2 regions of the Allorhizobium ampelinum S4 genome follow, and region 2 is predicted to be linked to the other one. Evidence: riboswitches for the same ligand, from Rfam matches in the RefSeq annotation. Region 2 holds a riboswitch; the other holds the start of a gene.
What was found. A riboswitch is a leader RNA that binds a small molecule or an ion and turns the genes downstream of it on or off. The one in region 2 is predicted to bind thiamine pyrophosphate.

Region 1 (3,414 bases), on a different replicon from region 2:
TAAAACTGACGAGCAGAATGGTGGATTGCACCAGACCGACGGTGAGCGACGTCGTCGATTCCGCCAGCTTGCGCGCATCTTCATGCAGGCGCTGGTCTGGATTGACGCCAAGCGGGCTGGACACCGACAGCCGATAGGCACGCCTGCCTTTCAGCCATTGATCGACCATATCGCGCGCCAAGCCTTCGCGCATGTAAAGCGCGGTCATCTGGCTGAAAAAGGTCTGCGCCACATTGATGACCAGCAGAAAGGCGGCAATGAAGAAGAAATTGCGCAACTCCTGCCAGAAAGCTGGCAGATCGCGATTTTCCAAGGCGTTATAGAACGGCTGGTTCCAGCGATTGAGCAATATCTGGCCATAGGTCAGAAGCAAAATGACGACGAGCAACGAAAGCGAGAGCAGCAGAATGCGCCCTCTTACATGGCTGGACCAGAAGGATTGGCCAGCCATGCGCATCTGTTCTGCAAATGTCAGGTCCGGCGCGGCGGTTTCGTTGTCAAACATTCGTCGCGGTACAATCATCATTGAGTCGCGGCCTCTAATGCCGCCCTTGACCTCAAGAATGCTCTAGTTACCACCACTTGGCTACTGAATAATCACGTCTATCACTCACAAATCAAAGGGATGATGTCGAATTGGCCATTTTTAAACCGGATAAAGGACTCGTAAGCGATTCACTATTCTAAGCCACGGGATAGTGACGACCCACAAAATAACACAGGAAAATATCGCACCGTCTTCGTCTGTTTCATTCCACTCTATACAGAAGAAACGGCTCCACTCCCAGAAACATTTGGAATTCCAGATAGTTTAGGAAGTATAACTCTTTCCGGCTTAGATATCATTTTGAAATTTCGCGCAGCAGGAAATTTTTGCGTTTTTCCGGGCTTTAATCCGACGTAAGATCCAATGTCCATCGGATTCAATGGTGCGCTTACATTGAAATCCGAAGCTGGTTTTTGAAGGTTTTGGGCAGCCTGATGGACACATTGCGTATAGCGGTCAGCCTCGGGATGCCATCGATAAACATTAACGCAGCTTAATTCAACGAGCAAAAACCTGCCATTTGGCCTTTCAAATTTATCGACCACACTCCATTTTATGTTCAGGGAACCGGTGGCGTATTGCCAATCAATATTACTGAAATATTTCTGCGCCAATCCCACAATACCGATCATGCTGGACATTGGCGTGCCGCTATTTTCAAAAAATGCAACCATCTCATTTATCTTGCGCGTAATATGCGCTTTGACAGATTGATCTTCATCCATCAATTGCTTAACTGAAAAATGAACATCGGCACCAGACCCTTGACGATAGTGATTGAGATAAGCTTCGGCCCGACCGCCGGGCCTCATCGTGGCAATGCGCGCTTGCTCAAGAATTTCGTTATCGCCCCAACTTCCCGTATGTCCGCTTAGCATTCCCGTTGTGTGTATGCCGACGCAGGCAGTATCCACCGCCCCTTTTAAAACCTTGTTTCGGGCTTCACTTTGTAGTTTCTCGACCATGACAAACTCCGTGAGAACGGCAAAAACCAATATGCGACAATAATTTTAAAATTATGTCGCAATCAAGATATGATTGCAAGTGATGTGACCACTCCACCTGTTATAGCCTCAAACAGAACTGATACGCCCCAACACAACATCGATGATACGCGACACCTAAAATCGGTGTTTTTGGAAAGAGTTAAATAGCCGAGCTAAACTATGCCAAGAAAACATCCGCATTGGCATAATTGGACATAAACAAGATCTGCCGTAGTGACATACCGGACGTATCATTCCTCTTTTCCACCCCTTGCCAGCTTACGATCGGCCAGTTACATCTGCGCCTAATACTCTAACGGGGTGCTCCGATTTTGGTTCGGGGCTGAGAGGCTTACGCCAACCCGCGGAACCTGATCCGGTTAACACCGGCGGAGGGATTAGAGGTGCATTTCTGCTCCCTGTCTCTCTTTCATTGTTGTTGTTCAAGGAGAGACCATGCGCCGTTTGTTGCTAGCAGCCCTTCCCCTTCTTGCCAGCCTGACGGTCGCCCAGGCCGAAGACAAGGTGTTGACCATTTACACCTATGAAAGCTTCGTCTCTGAATGGGGGCCGGGGCCGAAGGTGAAAGCCACGTTTGAAAAGACCTGCGGCTGCACCGTCAAGTTCGTCGGGCTGGAAGATGGCGTGGCACTGCTGAACCGCCTGAAGCTGGAAGGCGCTTCCAGCGAGGCGGATCTGGCGCTGGGGCTGGACACCAATCTCACCGAGGAAGCCAGGCAGACCGGGCTTTTTGCGCCCCACGGCATCGATGCGTCGACGGCCCAGGTGCCTGGCGGCTTCAAGGACGATATGTTCGTGCCCTATGATTACGGACATTTCGCCGTCGTCTATGACACCCAAACCATAAAAAATCCGCCCAAAAGCCTGAAGGAACTGGTGGAGGGAGACCCCGCCCAGAAGATCGTCATCGAGGACCCACGCACTTCGACGCCGGGGCTTGGCCTGCTGCTCTGGGTTAAATCCGTCTATGGCAAGGACGCGCCCGCCGCCTGGGCAAAATTGAAAGACCGGGTGCTGACCGTAACTCCCGGCTGGTCGGAAGCCTATGGCCTGTTCACCAAGGGCGAAGTGCCGATGGTGTTTTCCTATACGACCTCACCCGCCTATCACATGGTCTCTGAGAACACCGAGCGCTATCAAGCCGCTTTCTTTTCGGAAGGGCATTACATCCAGATTGAAGTGGCAGGAGTGTTGAAAGGCACCAAGCACAAGCAGTTGGCCGAGGATTTCCTGAAATTCATGCTGACGTCCGGCTTCCAGGATGATATCCCGACCAACAATTGGATGATGCCAGTCACCAAGACCTCGACCCCGCTGCCAGAGGCTTTCGACCGTCTGGTCAAGCCAGCCAAGACCTTCCTGATGAGCCCGCAGGAGGTTGCCGCCAACCGCAAGGCCTGGATCGCGGAATGGCAGGCGGCAATGGCGGCTAAGTAAGGCCCGGCATGGCTCTCGCACGGCAAAATCTGCTGCCGATTGCTGGCGGGATCATCGGCCTTGCCGGGCTTTTTGCCTTTATCGGATTGGCGGTCTTCGCCCTGCTGCTCACAACCGGTGGCCATCTGCCGCTGGCGCTGGACAGTTACACCCTGTCCATCCTGCGCTTCACCCTGGTGCAGGCCGGGCTATCGACTTTGCTGTCCATTACCTTTGCCCTGCCGGTGGCTCTGGCCCTGGCGCGGCAAAGGCATTTCTGGGGCCGTCGCTGGCTGATCCGGCTGATGGCGCTGCCCATGGGTCTACCGGTGCTGATCGGCGCCTTGGGCCTGATTGGCATCTGGGGTCGCAACGGGTTTGCCAATGATCTGCTGGCGCTGCTCGGCCGTCAGACACCGGTCAGCATTTACGGCCTGACCGGCA
Region 2 (3,414 bases):
AACGCCCGGCCAAATCCGGTTCCAATGCGGCGATGCCATCGGCGTCCAGCCATTGGTAGCCACGCGTGCGGCTGGCAAAGCGGTTCAGGTCCTGGATATCGCGGTTTGGGGTGAGGACCAGCGTCCCCTTGCGCGTGACGGAGCCAGGCAAAGCCTGTTCCCACCAATCCCCAGCTGCAAGGCCTAGCGTCAGAACCTGCTCTTCGGCGGCTTCCCGCTCACAATAAGGTGCAAGCATGCCGCCTGCATAGTGAGAAGCCCCCTGCCCTACCGAGGTTTTGATATCGCGCACCGCGACATTAATACCGCGTTGAACAAGTTCAAACGCCAATGTGAGGCCGGCAACGCCGGCCCCCTTGATCAGAATGGACATGTCATTCTCCCACCGACGGTTTCTCCTCATCGGAGACCGGCATGTAGAGATCACCGCCATCGCGGTATTTGGCCGCCATGGCTTCCAGCCCCTCTTTCTGGGCTTCGGCGCGAATATCGTGGGAAATCCGCATCGAACAGAATTTCGGGCCGCACATCGAGCAGAAATGCGCAACCTTATGGGCTTCCTTTGGCAGGGTCTCGTCGTGGAAGGATCGAGCTGTGTCTGGATCGAGCGACAGGTTGAACTGGTCTTCCCAGCGGAACTCGAAACGGGCGCGCGACAATGCATCGTCACGGACCTGGGCTGCCGGGTGCCCCTTGGCGAGATCGGCGGCGTGAGCCGCGATCTTGTAGGTGATGACGCCGGTCTTGACGTCATTGCGATCCGGCAGGCCCAGATGCTCCTTGGGTGTCACGTAGCAGAGCATGGCCGTGCCGTACCAGCCGATCATCGCCGCCCCGATGCCCGACGTGATGTGATCGTAACCGGGAGCGATATCAGTGGTCAGCGGACCAAGCGTGTAGAAGGGTGCCTCGCCGCAGGTCTTCAACTGTTTGTCCATATTCTCCTTGATCTTATGCATCGGCACGTGGCCGGGGCCTTCGATCATCACTTGGCAATCCTTCGCCCAGGCGATTTTGGTCAGTTCGCCCAGCGTTTCCAGTTCGGCGAATTGCGCGGCATCATTGGCATCAGCAATCGAGCCGGGGCGAAGGCCGTCACCAAGCGAGAAGGACACGTCATAAGCCCGGCAAATATCGCAGATTTCGTCGAAATGCTCGTAGAGGAAGCTCTCCTTGTGATGATGCAGACACCACTTGGCCATGATCGAGCCGCCGCGCGACACGATGCCCGTGACCCGGTTGACGGTAAGGTGGATATAGGAGAGGCGCACTCCGGCATGGATGGTGAAATAATCCACCCCCTGCTCGGCCTGTTCGATCAGCGTATCGCGGAACACGTCCCATGTGAGGTTTTCGGCGATGCCATGCACCTTTTCCAATGCCTGATAGAGCGGCACCGTACCAATCGGCACCGGAGAATTGCGGATGATCCAGTCGCGGATATTATGAATATTGCGCCCGGTGGAGAGGTCCATCACCGTATCGGCGCCCCAGCGGATCGCCCAGACCATCTTTTCCACTTCCTCGGCCATGGAGGATGTGACGGCGGAATTGCCGATATTGGCATTGATCTTCACCAAAAAATTCCGGCCGATAATCATCGGCTCGGCTTCCGGGTGGTTGATATTGGCCGGGATGATGGCGCGGCCCATGGCCACTTCCTGACGGACAAATTCTGGCGTGACGTAATCCGGGATGGACGCGCCAAAGCTTTCGCCATCGCGGATCAGCGCGTCCTTGGCGGCTTTGCGGCCAATATTCTCGCGGATGGCAATGAACTCCATCTCCGGGGTGACGATGCCAGCGCGGGCATAGGCAAGCTGGGTTACGGCTTGGCCGGGTTTTGCCCTCAAGGGCGCATTGCGCACCGGAAATTCCGGGGTCAGCTTTTCGCCTGAAGCAAAACCATTATCCTCTGGCTTGACGTGGCGTCCGGCATAGGGTTCGACATCACCGCGTGCGACCACCCATTCGGCGCGAATGCGCGGCAAGCCTGCATCGATGGCGATGGTGGCGTTTGGATCGGTATAGGGGCCGGAGCTGTCATAAACATTGACCGGCGGCTCGCCGGAGGTGGGGTGCAGCGTGATCTGGCGCATCGGTACGCGGATCTGCGGGTGGATCTCTCCGGCAATATGCACCTTGGCGGAGGCGGGAAGCGTCCCGGTGGTGACTTCGGGGGTCGGAAACTGTGGGGCGATATTCATTTTTGAGGCTCCAAGTGTTCAGGTTGGAGACCCAGTCATGATAGCCGGAATGATGGAAAGACGCCTGACCAACCCATAACGGGCCAACCCAATACGGGCCATGGTTTTGCAGCGCTTGCACCGTCCCTACGCCAGTATGAACTGGATCAGGTTCAACGGGTCACCGCGCTGCTGTTAAGCCTAGCGGAATCTCAGCCCCTTGCGGGACACCCCTGGTGAATGAGAGAAGATTACTGCCGAACTGGCACTAAGGTCAATGCCCGGCGAAATCTCATTTCGCCGAAGAGAGGGCTAAGCACCCCAGGTTCGCTCCAGCACCGAAATCCAATTGCCATGGCAGATCTTGGCAATCGAGGTCGCATCATAGCCCCGCGCTTCCAGCCCCTGGACGATCAAGGGAAGACCAGTTGCGTCCTTGAGGGCGGCGGGAACGGTTGTGCCATCGAAGTCTGAGCCGAGTGCGACATGGTCGATGCCGATGCGCGTCACGATATAATCGATATGGTCGATGAGCACATCCAGCGGTGTATCGAGATTGCGCTGACCGTCTTCGCGCAGGAAAATCACCCCGAAATTGATACCCACCAAACCACCACTGTCACGGATCGCATCCAACTGCCTGTCGGTGAGGTTGCGGCTATGAGGGCAAAGCGCGTGGGCGTTGGAATGGGAAGCGACAAGTGGTGCATTGGAAAGACCGGCGATATCCCAGAAGCCCTGTTCATTCATATGAGAGAGATCGACCATGATCTTCAACTCATTGCAGGCGCGGATCAGGTCCTTGCCAGCATCCGTCAGACCGGGGCCGATATCCGAGGAGGATGGAAAGCGGAAGGGAACGCCATGGGCAAAGATATTCGGCCGGCTCCAGACAGGACCGAGCGAGCGGAGCCCCGCCTGATGCAGCACATAAAGGGCATCGAGATCGGCAGCGATGGCCTCAACGCCTTCGATGTGAAAAACCGCCGCAAAGATTTCATTGGCGAGAGAATGCCGTATATCGGCGGCACTGCGGCAGACCTTGACGCGACCAGCCGAATTCGCCTCGATTTCGAACAGCAGCCGGGCCATGGCCAACGTCTCATTCAGCGCTTCCGGCTGGGCCGGGGCCTGGAAATCCCCGTTGTCATCAGGTTTGAAGCTTGGCGAGGGAATGAATACGGCACAAAGTCCACCGGCCAGTCCCCCTTGGCGCGCCTTGGGCAAA

Region 1: another riboswitch for thiamine pyrophosphate. It lies ahead of thiB (thiamine ABC transporter substrate binding subunit); the one in region 2 lies ahead of thiC (phosphomethylpyrimidine synthase ThiC).

What each region holds. Positions count from the first base shown of each region.
Region 1 covers NC_011989.1:3,582,791-3,586,204, forward strand. Annotated here, with positions in the region: gene AVI_RS16845 (ABC transporter ATP-binding protein/permease) at 1-505, opposite strand, end outside; gene AVI_RS16850 (hypothetical protein) at 760-1,512, opposite strand; TPP riboswitch at 1,841-1,948, shown strand; gene thiB (thiamine ABC transporter substrate binding subunit) at 1,990-2,991, shown strand; gene thiP (thiamine/thiamine pyrophosphate ABC transporter permease ThiP) at 3,000-3,414, shown strand, end outside.
Region 2 covers NC_011988.1:924,840-928,253, reverse strand. Annotated here, with positions in the region: gene thiO (glycine oxidase ThiO) at 1-373, opposite strand, end outside; gene thiC (phosphomethylpyrimidine synthase ThiC) at 375-2,207, opposite strand; TPP riboswitch at 2,313-2,431, opposite strand; gene AVI_RS21210 (dipeptidase) at 2,499-3,414, opposite strand, start outside.